One region of the Citrobacter europaeus genome, then DNA from elsewhere that is predicted to be linked to it. Evidence: riboswitches for the same ligand, from Rfam matches in the RefSeq annotation. Region 1 holds a riboswitch; each other region holds the start of a gene.
What was found. Region 1 has a riboswitch for thiamine pyrophosphate ahead of thiC (phosphomethylpyrimidine synthase ThiC). Riboswitches for the same ligand answer to the same signal wherever they lie in the genome.
Positions count from the first base shown of each region.

Region 2: another riboswitch for thiamine pyrophosphate. It lies ahead of thiB (thiamine ABC transporter substrate binding subunit); the one in region 1 lies ahead of thiC (phosphomethylpyrimidine synthase ThiC).
Region 3: another riboswitch for thiamine pyrophosphate. It lies ahead of thiM (hydroxyethylthiazole kinase); the one in region 1 lies ahead of thiC (phosphomethylpyrimidine synthase ThiC).

Region 1 is NZ_CP148084.1:4,815,282-4,819,494, reverse strand. Features, by position in the region: gene thiE (thiamine phosphate synthase) at 1-582, opposite strand, end outside; gene thiC (phosphomethylpyrimidine synthase ThiC) at 582-2,480, opposite strand; TPP riboswitch at 2,564-2,686, opposite strand; gene WHR59_RS22545 (Rsd/AlgQ family anti-sigma factor) at 2,737-3,225, opposite strand; gene nudC (NAD(+) diphosphatase) at 3,322-4,095, shown strand; gene hemE (uroporphyrinogen decarboxylase) at 4,146-4,213, shown strand, end outside.
Region 2 is NZ_CP148084.1:4,217,977-4,222,189, reverse strand. Features, by position in the region: gene thiP (thiamine/thiamine pyrophosphate ABC transporter permease ThiP) at 1-1,282, opposite strand, end outside; gene thiB (thiamine ABC transporter substrate binding subunit) at 1,258-2,241, opposite strand; TPP riboswitch at 2,273-2,397, opposite strand; gene sgrR (HTH-type transcriptional regulator SgrR) at 2,431-4,086, opposite strand; gene sgrT (glucose uptake inhibitor SgrT) at 4,186-4,213, shown strand, end outside.
Region 3 is NZ_CP148084.1:1,804,225-1,808,437, forward strand. Features, by position in the region: gene WHR59_RS08230 (efflux RND transporter permease subunit) at 1-1,127, shown strand, start outside; gene WHR59_RS08235 (TetR/AcrR family transcriptional regulator) at 1,120-1,737, shown strand; TPP riboswitch at 1,959-2,056, shown strand; gene thiM (hydroxyethylthiazole kinase) at 2,088-2,876, shown strand; gene thiD (bifunctional hydroxymethylpyrimidine kinase/phosphomethylpyrimidine kinase) at 2,873-3,673, shown strand; gene WHR59_RS08250 (GntR family transcriptional regulator) at 3,715-4,213, shown strand, end outside.

The DNA of each region.
Region 1 (4,213 bases):
GTCAGCCGCCTGAGTAATCGCGCTGACCACGGCAATGCTCCCGACACCGGTCGCCAGCACTGCCGGGGCACGCTCAAGGCTGATACCGCCAATGGCGACGGTCGGGTAATCCGCCAGTCGTTCAATATGACTTGCCAACTGTGTCAGCCCCTGCGGGGCGGAAGGCATCTGCTTGGTTTGCGTGGGGAAGACATGACCCAGCGCGATATAAGAAGGTTTAGCGGCGAGCGCGACGTCTATCTCCATATCATCGTGAGTGGACACCCCCAGGCGTAGTCCCGCCGTTTGAATCGCTTTCAGGTCAGTGGTTTCAAGATCTTCCTGGCCCAGATGCACACCGTAAGCGCGGTGCTTAATTGCCAGACGCCAGTAATCGTTGATGAACAGCCGGGCGTCATAGCGACGCCCCAGCTCAATGGCGGCCATGACGTCGGCTTCGACCTCTTCATCACGCTTATCTTTAATGCGCAGTTGGATCGTGCGCACGCCTGCCTGCAGCAGGCGTTCAATCCATTGCACGCTGTCCACCACTGGGTAAAGCCCGAGGCGGAACGGCACGGTTGGGAAATCAGGCTGGTACATTACGCCTCCTCTTTTTTGAGGTAGATTTCGCCGCCTTTGGCACGGAAGTTTTCCGACATATCCGCCATGCCGACTTCAATCGTTTGTGCCGCAGCGTAGTCGCGAACCTCCTGGCTGATTTTCATCGAGCAGAACTTCGGTCCGCACATGGAGCAGAAGTGGGCAACCTTGCCGGACTCCTGTGGCAGGGTTTCATCGTGGTAGGCGCGGGCTGTGAACGGGTCGAGCGCGAGGTTAAACTGGTCTTCCCAGCGGAATTCGAAGCGCGCTTTCGACATCGCGTTATCGCGGATCTGCGCGCCCGGATGGCCTTTCGCTAAGTCAGCGGCGTGGGCGGCAATCTTGTAGGTAATCAGCCCTTGCTTCACATCTTCTTTGTTCGGCAGGCCGAGGTGCTCTTTCGGTGTGACGTAGCATAGCATCGCGCAGCCAAACCAGCCGATCATCGCCGCACCGATCCCGGAAGTGAAGTGGTCATAGCCCGGCGCGATGTCAGTGGTCAATGGCCCTAAGGTGTAGAACGGTGCTTCGTGGCAGCTCTCCAACTCTTCGGTCATGTTGCGCTGGATCATATGCATGGGTACATGACCCGGGCCTTCAATCATCACCTGCACGTCGTATTCCCAGGCGATTTTGGTCAGCTCGCCCAGCGTATGCAGTTCGGAGAACTGCGCTTCGTCGTTCGCATCCTGAATTGAACCCGGGCGCAGGCCGTCACCCAGCGACAAGGAGACGTCGTAGGCGGCGCAGATTTCGCAAATCTCGCGGAAATGTTCGAACAGGAAGTTCTCTTTGTGATGAGAAAGGCACCATTTCGCCATAATTGAACCGCCGCGTGAGACAATGCCGGTCAGGCGTTTGGCGGTCATTGGCACGTAGCGCAGCAGCACGCCCGCGTGAATGGTGAAGTAGTCGACGCCCTGTTCAGCCTGCTCCAGCAGCGTGTCGCGGAAGGCTTCCCAGGTGAGATCTTCGGCGATCCCGTTGACCTTCTCGAGCGCCTGGTAGATCGGTACAGTACCGATCGGTACCGGACTGTTACGCAAAATCCACTCACGGGTTTCGTGGATATAGCGGCCGGTGGAGAGATCCATCACTGTGTCTGCGCCCCAGCGCGTTGACCACACCAGTTTTTCTACCTCTTCTTCGATAGAGGAGGTGACGGCAGAGTTGCCGATGTTCGCGTTAACCTTTACCAGGAAGTTACGACCGATGATCATCGGCTCGGATTCCGGGTGGTTGATATTGGCAGGAATAATCGCGCGGCCCGCGGCGACTTCATCACGCACGAATTCCGGCGTAATGTTTTCCGGCAGGCGCGCGCCAAAGCTCATCCCCGGATGCTGGTGGCGCAGCACTTCACTACGAATGCGCTCGCGGCCCATGTTTTCGCGGATGGCGATAAATTCCATCTCCGGGGTGACTATCCCCTGGCGCGCGTAATGCAGTTGGGTGACTCGCTTACCGGCTTTGGCGCGCTTTGGCGTCAGCAGGCCAGTGAAACGTAGCTCGTCCAGACCATCATCGGCCAGACGTTCTTTGGTATAAGCGGAACTACGGACGTCTAATTCTTCGCTATCGTTACGCGCGACAATCCACGGCTGGCGCAGTTTTGCCAGACCCTGCTGGACGTTTATCGCCACGTCAGGATCGCCATACGGCCCGGAGGTGTCGTACACCGGCACGGCTTCGTTCTCTTCGAACTGCGGGTTGTCTTTGCTACCGCCAATCAGCGTCGGGCTGAGCTGAATTTCGCGCATCGGAATGCGGATATCCGGCTGCGAACCAGTGATATAAATGCGTTTTGAGTTTGGAAAGGCGGTCCCTTCCAGGGTATCGATAAAATGTTGGGCTTGAGCGCGCTGTTCGCGGCGTGAAGGTTTAGTAGTGGCAGACATAGCTCATTCCAGATAAAAGTAAGGATATGGCTTGTCAGACGACGGATGAAGCAAGAGAGAAGCTCGCCCGGAGGCGATGCTATTGCAGATTGACTCTTGTTCCCTTCGCAGGTTTTAACCTGATCAGGTTCCGCGGATCCCGAATTAACGGTCTCAGCCTTTTCCACTCATGCTGTTGTGGAAAATAAGCACTCCGACAAGAAGTAACCTCAGTAAAGAGGTAATGAATGTAAGCTACGCGTTAATGCCGCAAATCTCAAGCATGACGTTTGAGAGTACTACTCTCGTGCATCGCGTCAAATACCAACATGATCAGCTTATCTTCCAGCACGAAACGGGCTTCCAGCGCCTCGCCGAGATCTGATAAAACCTGTTGGAATTCAAGGAAGTTATCATGATCAATCGCCGTTTCCAGACTGGTATCATAGTAGTTCATGATCAGCTGCGTATTGGCTTCCAGCAGCGGCCAAATTTTTGTGGCTTTTAAAAGCTGCCCGTTCCCTTCCAATTTATGGAGAATACGTTCATAAATACTGAAGTGTCCGGTGGAGAGGTAATCGACCAGGCTCTGACAAAAATCATCCAGCGCTTTTTCATTGAGTCGCATGTACGATTCTTTGCCAGGCTTAATGCCAACCAGATTGTAGTAAGCCACGAGCAGGTGCTTACGTACATGTAGCCAGCGATCAACCAGTTTATTACTTCCTCCGACGTGCTCCGTCAGGCTTTCCAGCTGGTTTAGCATGATTGACTCCGCAAGATGGTGTTAAGGAACTGCTCACCCGTAAATGTAAAAATAATGTAAACAACATGCCTGTGAAGCAAAGGTTGCGCAAGAGATATGGATCGTATAATTGAAAAATTTGATAGCGGCTGGTGGATTGTCAGTCATGAGCAAAAGTTATGGTTGCCTCATGGCGAACTGCCTTACGGCGACGCAGCCCGTTTTGATCTGACCGGGCAGCGCGCCATACCAATAGGCGAATGGGAAGGGGAAACAGTCTGGCTGGTGCAGCAGCAGCGTCGACACGATATGGGGTCGGTACGCCAGATCATTGACCAGGATGTTGGCTTGTTTCAACTGGCCGGACGCGGCGTACAGCTGGCCGAGTTTTACCGTTCGCATAAATTCTGCGGTTACTGTGGTCATCCCATGCACCCGAGTAAAACGGAATGGGCGATGCTGTGTAGCCACTGTCGCGAACGCTACTACCCGCAAATTGCCCCCTGCATTATCGTCGCCATTCGCCGTGATGACTCTATCCTGCTCGCCCAGCATGTTCGCCATCGTAACGGCGTGCATACCGTGCTGGCAGGTTTTGTTGAAGTGGGCGAGACCCTGGAACAGGCGGTGGCGCGTGAAGTCATGGAAGAGAGCGGCATTAAGGTGAAAAATCTGCGCTACGTCACTTCTCAGCCATGGCCGTTCCCGCAGTCTTTGATGACCGCATTTATGGCGGAGTATGATAGCGGCGAAATTGTTATTGACCCGAAAGAGCTGCTGGAAGCGAACTGGTATCGCTATGACGACTTACCGCTTTTACCCCCGCCAGGCACCGTCGCGCGTCGATTGATTGAAGACACTGTGGCAATGTGTCGGGCTGAGTACGAGTAAAGAACGAGTGGTGATACACTGATGGACTGACGCAATAAGGAACTGCAAAAATGACCGAACTGAAGAACGATCGTTATCTGCGTGCGCTGCTGCGCCAGCCCGTTGATGTCACTCCGGT
Region 2 (4,213 bases), 600 kb from region 1:
TTGGGTTTTCCAGCACTTTCAGCGCGTAAGGGATCGCCATCAGCGCATTGGTAAAAATGACAATGCCGTCGGCAGATTCGGGGAGCCCAATAGTATTATTGAGCAGCAGAAAGAAGCCGGTAGCTAGCACGATACCCGGCATGGCGAGGATCATCATGCCGCTCAGCTCCAGCATTTGACCTGCCAGCACCTGCTGTCGGGCACGTAGTTCACGGCTGCTCCATAACAGCATCATGGTGAGTACAATGCACAACGCTCCTGCCGCCAGCGCAATGCGCAGCGAGGTTCCCAGCGCCTGCCACAGTACAGGTTGCCTAAGAACATCCAGCATATGGCGGTTAAAGCCATCGACAATCACCGCCAGCAGCGGCGGCAACAACAGCAGCAGGGCCAGAATAATCAGCAGAGCGTCTGTCAGGCGGCTGTGCAAACGATCGTCGGGATCGCGCCAGCCCTGAACCAGCGTGGTGCCGGGAGCAATAGCGCGGCTCAGACGTTGGCTGAGCAGTACCAGCGCTAAACAACAAACCATCTGGATCAACGCCAGCATGGCTGCACGACCGGGATCGTAATCAAAGTTAAGCGCCTGATAAATCGCCAGCTCGATGGTGGTGGCCTGCGGCCCGCCGCCCAGCGACAAAACGGTGGCGAAGCTGGCGAAACAGAGCATAAAGATGAGCGCCGCAACGGGAAGGATCTGACGGCGTAGCCATGGCCATTCAACAAAGCGGAAGAAATGCCAGCCGCGCATACCCAACTGAGCGGCTAACTGTCGTTGTTCGCCGGGAATATTTTCCAGTGATTGCAACAGCAGACGACTGGCCATCGGCAGATTGAAAAAGACGTGCGCCAGCAGAATGCCCTGTAAACCGTATGGCGAAAAGGTCCATTCCAGCCCCAATGTATGCCAGAGCGAGGCCAGCCAGCCCTGACGACCATAGACGCTAAGAATACCGAAGACCGCCACCAGCACTGGCAGGATTAACGTCATCGCGCACAGGCGCAGCAGCGCCAGACGTCCAGGAAAACGACGACGATAGAGAGCTCTGGCCAGGAAAATCGCCGGGATGACCGACAGCACTGCGGATAAAAAAGCCTGCCAGAAAGAAAAGCGCACCACGTGCCACAGGTAGTCGTCCTGCCACAGCGAGAGCCATTCTCCCTGCGGGGCGTTAAACCACAGTGCCAGAAACGCGGCCAGGGCAACGGCCACCATCAGCGTGGCGGCGGTAAGCCCTGGAACCAGCCAGCCGGGAATTAACGGCTGACGGCGCGTTGCCATTCGCTAATCCATACCTGGCGTTGAGCTGCAACCTGCTGCGGCGTAAATTCCAGCGCGGTGGCTGGTTTATTCAGTTGCTCGAATCCTGGCGGCAGGGCGACCTGCGTTACCGGATACATCCAGTTGCCGGTCGGAATCGCATTCTGAAATGCCGGAGACACCATAAACTTCAGGAATTTCTCGGCCAGTTCCGGCTGCTTGCTGGCCGCGGTACGAGCGGCGACTTCCACCTGCAAATAATGGCCCTCGCTAAAGTCGGCTGCGGCGTAGTTGTCTTTTTTCTCGGCGATGATGTGATAGGCCGGAGAGGTGGTATAACTGAGCACCAGATCGCTTTCACCTTTCAGGAACAGGCCGTAGGCTTCGCTCCATCCCTTGGTGACGGTGACGGTTTTGGCTGCCAGTTTCTGCCACGCCTCTGGCGCTTTATCGCCATAGACTTTCTGCATCCATAGCAGCAGACCCAGACCAGGCGTGCTGGTGCGCGGATCCTGATAAATGACGCGCCATTTCTGGTCGCTTTCTACCAGTTCTTTCAGACTTTTGGGCGGATTCTTCAGCTTGTTCTTATCGTAAACGAAGGCGAAATAGCCGTAGTCAAACGGAACGAAGGTATCGTTTTTCCAGCCGCCGGGCACGTTAACGGCGTCACCTGGTACACCGCTTTTGGCGAACAATTTGGTTTGCGTTGCGGCTTCCAGAAGGTTGTTATCCAGACCCAGCACGACGTCGGCTTTGCTGTTTTTTCCTTCCATGCGCAGGCGGTTAAGCAGTGAGACGCCATCTTCCAGCGCGACCAGTTTCAGCTCGCAGTTGCAGTCAGCTTCAAAGGCTTTTTTGATTGTCGGGCCTGGGCCCCAGTCAGCTGCGAACGAGTCGTAGGTGTAGACGGTCAGTACAGGTTTAGCGAAGGCAGGCGCTGCGCACAGCAGTAAAAGCGGAAGACATTTTTTAAACACTTTGCACCTCAAGAGTTGGGTGGCAAAGGACTTGAGGAACTGACTCAAATCCCTTCGCCGGCATTATCCGGATCAGGTTCGACGGGTATCTCTCAGCCCATACGCAGATCGAATGATTTTGTGTATGTTTTTTATTTAGCACCCCGTTGAGAACGGCGTTAGTGTAATGATTTTGTTGCTCAGCAGCAATTAAGGATCCGGCGGTGCAAACCACGCCGATTTAAAATCAAACCAGCCTAGAGTATTCATGCGTAGCCCGCGCATACTGCGCTGGCCCTGAATGATCAGCCAGTGATGGATCAACGGCACAATGGCCTTTGTGGCGAGCAGTTGTTGGCACCATGCCGCCAGGCTCATTTCGCCCGTTCGCCAGCGGGCGGCATCGTTTTCCCAGTCCCGCGAGATACAGTTTTGCAGTAATGGGACTTCGCAGAGATGCGCGAACAACGAGAAGTCCAGCGGTAGGGTAAAGTTGGCGCTGTTGAGCCAGATATCGCTAACTATTTCACCCGCATGCCATTGATCGTAGTCGATCTCCTGAATATTCAACTGTACCTGATGTTCCGCCAGCAGCGTTTTCATGATCTGCGCGATAATCCGGTGTTCGATGTGATCGCGATAGTAAGTGAGAGTCAGCGTTTCCAGTCCGGCTGGTTTTTCACCATGGCCGGGTCTGGCATGGTGCCAGCGGGGAAGCAAACCGTAGGCGGGGAACCACAGTCGTTGGTACTGTTCGTCGGCGTGGCAGATTAAATGGGTTGGCGAGAGAACGCGGCTAGCCCACTCGCGGACCTCCTGATTAGCGCCACGGTGGGTGCGCGTATCAAACAGCAGGTAGTAGCAGCCTTCTTCGAGCCGGCTCTCGATCGCCTTTTCATCCTCCGTGGGGCCTTTTAGCGTCAACCCGCCGCCAGGCTCTTCGCCGATGTCGGGCAGCACCCAAACGTTAACTTCGTCGATCAGCGCCCGGTAGCCAAAGTAATCATCAAATGCGTGAATCTTCAGTTGGTTATTGGTATTGCGAATCACCGCATATGGGCCAGTGCCAATCGGGTGACTGGAGAAGTTATTTAACGTTTCCCATTCTCGCGGCAGGATCATGGCGGGGACTTGCCCCAATAACCAGGGAAGCCAGCGGTCAGGCTGGGACAGATGGATATCCAACGTCCAGGCCGTGGGCGAGACGATTTGCGTGATGTGTGAGTACAGCGGCAGAGCGTTAATGCGCATCAGCGAGGCGATGACATCTTCCATTTCCAGTTCGCGGCCATGATGGAAATGGATCCCCGGGCGCAGGAAAAATCGCCAGTGTAAAGGTGAAATCTGCTGCCAGTGATGGGCGATGTCCGCTTCCAGTTCCCCATTTTCCTCATTTACCCGTATTAGGGCGCTGAAGATTTGCCGGGCGATATGGGTTTCGGAGCGGCGCAATGCCGTACCCGGAAGCAGGTTGTGCATGGGACGATAATAGAGAACGCGCATGATGTGTCGACCCTGGCGAAAACTGCGGCCGAGGTGGGAAACCAGCATCTGCCGTACGGCCGTTTTGTCACCGACCAGTTGCACCAGTTGATCGATGCGATCCTGTTCCAGCAGGTCTTCTGCCCGCTGTTGCTGGAGCGCCAACCCGGTATAGAGGAATGTCAGGCGCGAGCGTTTACCTCGTCCAACTTCGGCTTCCCACGTTAACCAGCCACGTTCCTGCATGGTATTAAGCAGCGTACGCATATGGCGGCGCGAGCAGCTCAGAAGCTCCGCCAGCTCGTTAAGCGTTGTGTCTTGCGTTTTGCCGTCGCAGCATTGCCACAGACGGATGAACTGTTGTTGCAAACGACCAGAAGACATAAAAGGGGAACTCCTGCGGAAAACTCAGCAATTTTATAATCCCTATATTAAGCCAATAATAGATTCCGATGAAGCGATGAGACAACGAAGGGGTCATCTATGCGTCAGTTCTGGTTGGAGTACTTTA
Region 3 (4,213 bases), 2.1 Mb from region 1:
CAGTTCGTGGGCTGGGACAATCCAGTGGGTTCGAATTATGGCTTCAGGATATTTCAGACCGCGGTTATCACAGTCTTAATCAGGCGCAAACAATGTTACTTACGGCCGCCAGAGAAAACCAAAATCTGAACGCTGTGCGAGTGAACAGCCTTGCCGCAAAGGCGTTGCTGCAGGTAGATATTGACAGACAAAAAGCACAAGCTCACGGCCTTGAACAGGCGGATATCAACGAAACTCTTTCTGCTGCATGGGGAGGGATTTATGTTAATGACTTTATTGACCGTGGCCGAGTAAAACGGGTTTATATACAAGGTGATGCGCCATGGCGTTCAATACCTGAAAACTTATCCGCCTGGTTTGTACGTAACAGTAGCGATGATATGACCTCATTCGCCAGTTTTGCCTCCTTCCGCTGGACTACTGGTCCACAAATGCTTCAGCGATTCAATGGATTACCTGCTGTGCAATTTCAAGGAGATGCAGCTCCCGGCATAAGTTCTGGGGCAGCAATGGCTGAAATGGTCAGGCTGATAGCGCCAATCGAAGGATTTGATCTGCAGTGGAGCGGGATATCATGGCAAGAACAGGCTTCCTCGGCACAGACACTGTGGGTATATCTTGCCTCCGTTGCGTTCGTATTTTTGTGTCTGGCTGCTTTATATGAAAGCTGGTCTGTGCCTATTGCTGTGCTTCTGATTATCCCACTTGGGGTTCTCGGCGCAGTGAGTGCAGCCTTAATCGCCGGGTTCGAAAATGATGTCTACTTCCAGGTAGGTATACTAACGACGATGGGGCTGTCAGCAAAAAATGCAATTCTCATTATTGAATTCGCTCTGGCGCAAATCCGCAGGGGTAAACCGTTGATTCAGGCCGCTTTTGAAGGCGCAAGATTACGCTTACGTCCTGTCATCATGACGTCTCTGGCATTTGTTGTTGGAGTTATCCCTCTGGTACTCTCTACGGGCGCAGGGGCCTCCAGCCAGAAAGAGATTGGAACTTCGGTAATCGGCGGTATGCTCACAGGCACGTTACTGACGCTGCTCTTTGTCCCACTGTTTTTTGTTCTCATTCAGCAGGGAATCTCGAGACTAAAAAAAGGCAAACGTAAGGAATGCAATAATGGTTAATCAACGTGGGCGGCCAATGAAGTCCCGCCCTCGCATTTTACAAACGGCATGTGAGCTGTTTCTCAAGCATGGCATTGACGTGTCCCTTGATACTATCGCCAGTGAAGCAGGGACAACGCGGCCGACCCTTTACAGCCATTTTCCGGGGGGAAAGGATGCTCTCCTGCTGGCGACGTTTGAATTTCTGAATGACAAAATGCAGCCGCCTTTACGCCAGTTACTCCAGGAGCAACTGGATTTTCCCGATCTCCTGAGAGGTTTTGCCCGGGTTGTACAGAATCATTTCTATACCCCTGAGAATATCCATTTCCAGCGATTATTGATTCAAGTGCTGGTTCAAAAGCCCGATTTACACGTCATGCTGGAGCAAAGAAACTCTGGACGCGTTTTGCAGGCGCTGACAGAAATTCTGGAACAGAAAAATAATGAAGGAATAGTCACGTTAGATAATCCGGAATTACAGGCTACTGCTTTCCTCGGGGCTATTATGGGATATCTGCTTCCTGGAGCAATAATCTCGCAAAAAGCAGTTGATCCCCATAAACTTGAGAAACTGGCTGAATGTTCAATTGCAACCTTTCTGTCTGCCTGGGAATTTAAGAGCGGATGATCGTGGTGTCTCAGCATTGAGACGCGCTACGAAATGCCTGAGTGGATGACGACGCCTGCGGCAATGAGCGCCCCTTCCAGAATAAACCGCTGCTGTTCACCTCCCTCGCTGGCTGGTAAAGTATGCGGTGTGGATACATTCCGCCATTCAGTAAATGGATAGCAGGGGCTTAAGTATGTAAGTTTCCCTTACTGTCCTTTTAATATTATTGAGTTTTATGTAACAACGACTCGGGGTGCCCTTCTTCATTGAAGGCTGAGAAATACCCGTACCACCTGATCTGGATAATGCCAGCGTAGGGAAGTCTGACACTGCTCGTGTCCCTTCTTCGCGCGGGCAGGAGCTGAACCATGCAGCCTGACCTGCACAGCCGCGCACTCGCGGCTCACACCTTGCACCAATTTAGAACGCTTTCACCACTCACACACTGTATGACCAACGAGGTCGTGCAAAGCTTTACGGCCAATACGCTACTGGCGCTGGGCGCATCCCCTGCGATGGTAATCGAGCCTGAGGAAGCCAGCCAGTTTGCGGCTATCGCCAGTGCGTTGCTGGTGAATGTCGGCACTTTAACCCAGACGCGGGCTACGGCGATGCGTGCCGCCGTTGAGCGGGCACATCTCGTTAAAACCCCGTGGACGCTCGATCCCGTTGCCGTGGGCGCGCTAGAGTTTCGCCGTCGCTTCTGTCTGGATTTACTGGTACTACAGCCTGCCGCTATCCGTGGCAACGCCTCGGAAATACTTGCTATGGCGGGTATGAACAGCGGGGGCCGCGGCGTCGACACGACAGATACGCCAGCCGCTGCGCTTTCCGCTGCGCAGGCGTTGGCTCGTCAGGTTGGGACCATTGTCGTGGTTACCGGCGAAGTGGACTACGTGACCGATGGTCAGCGTACCGTCTGCGTGAACGGCGGTGATCCGTTGATGACCCGCGTGGTGGGCACCGGATGCGCGCTGTCGGCGGTTGTTGCGGCCAGTTGCGCCCTGCACGGTGACCGGCTTGATAACATCGCCTCCGCCTGTAGCTGGATGAAACAGGCCGGGCAAATAGCCACACAACAATCAACCGGACCGGGCAGTTTTGTCCCGGCTTTTCTCGATGCCCTCTATAACCTGAACGCACAGGAGCAAGCATGAAACGGATTAACGCATTAACGATCGCCGGAACCGATCCAAGCGGCGGTGCGGGTATTCAGGCCGATTTAAAAACCTTCTCGGCGCTAGGCGCTTACGGCTGTTCGGTTATCACGGCGTTGGTGGCGCAAAATACGCGCGGGGTGCAGTCGGTTTATCGCATAGAACCTGACTTTGTTGCCGCACAACTGGACTCGGTGTTGAGTGATGTGCGTATCGACACCACCAAAATCGGTATGCTGGCGGAGACGGATATTGTTGAAGCGGTTGCCGAACGTTTGCGTCGCCATCGGGTGCAAAATGTCGTACTGGATACGGTGATGCTGGCGAAAAGCGGCGATCCGTTGCTGTCGCCCTCGGCGGTAGAGACACTGCGTACCCATTTGCTGCCGCAGGTTTCGATTATCACCCCTAATTTACCCGAAGCTGCGGCACTGCTCGGGGCTCCCCATGCGCAGACTGAGCAGGAGATGCTAGAGCAGGGAAGGGCACTGCGGGCGCTGGGCTGCGAGGCGGTATTGATGAAAGGCGGTCATCTGGAGGATGCACAAAGCCCCGACTGGCTCTTTACCCGTGAGGGAGAGCAGCGTTTTACCGCGCCAAGGGTGATGACCAAAAATACCCATGGCACCGGCTGTACGCTATCCGCGGCGCTGGCGGCGCTGCGTCCGCGCCATGACAACTGGGCACAGACAGTGCAGGAAGCTAAGCTGTGGCTTTCTGCGGCGTTGGCGCAGGCCGACACCCTGGAGGTTGGTGAGGGAATTGGTCCGGTACATCATTTCCACGCGTGGTGGTAATGGGTATACTGGCTGCAGAGAAGGCTGCAGGAAAAAGATAAATGGAACAAGCGCATACCCAGCTTATCGCGCAACTGAATGAACGCATTGCAGCGGCAGATAACACGCCGCTGTATATGAAATTTGCGCAAACAGTGAAAAACGCTGTGCGTAGCGGGATTCTGGAGCATGGAAATATCCTGCCCGGCGAGCGCGATCTCAGCCAGTTAACCGGCGTTTCGCGAATTACGGTACGCAAGGCGATGCAGGCCCTGGAAGAAGAAGGCGTAGTGACGCGCGCCCGTGGTTACGGGACGCAGATCAACAACATCTTCGAGTATTCGCTAAAAGAAGCGCGTGGTTTTTCACAGCAGGTGGTTTTGCGCGGTAAAAAGCCAGATACGCTGTGGGTCAACAAGCGTATTGTGCCTTGCCCGGAAGAGGTGGCTCAGCAGTTGGCTGTTGCCGCGGGGAGTGACGTCTTCCTGCTCAAGCGCATTCGCTATGTAGATGAAGACGCGGTTTCTATTGAAGAGTCATGGGTTCCTGCCCATCTTATCC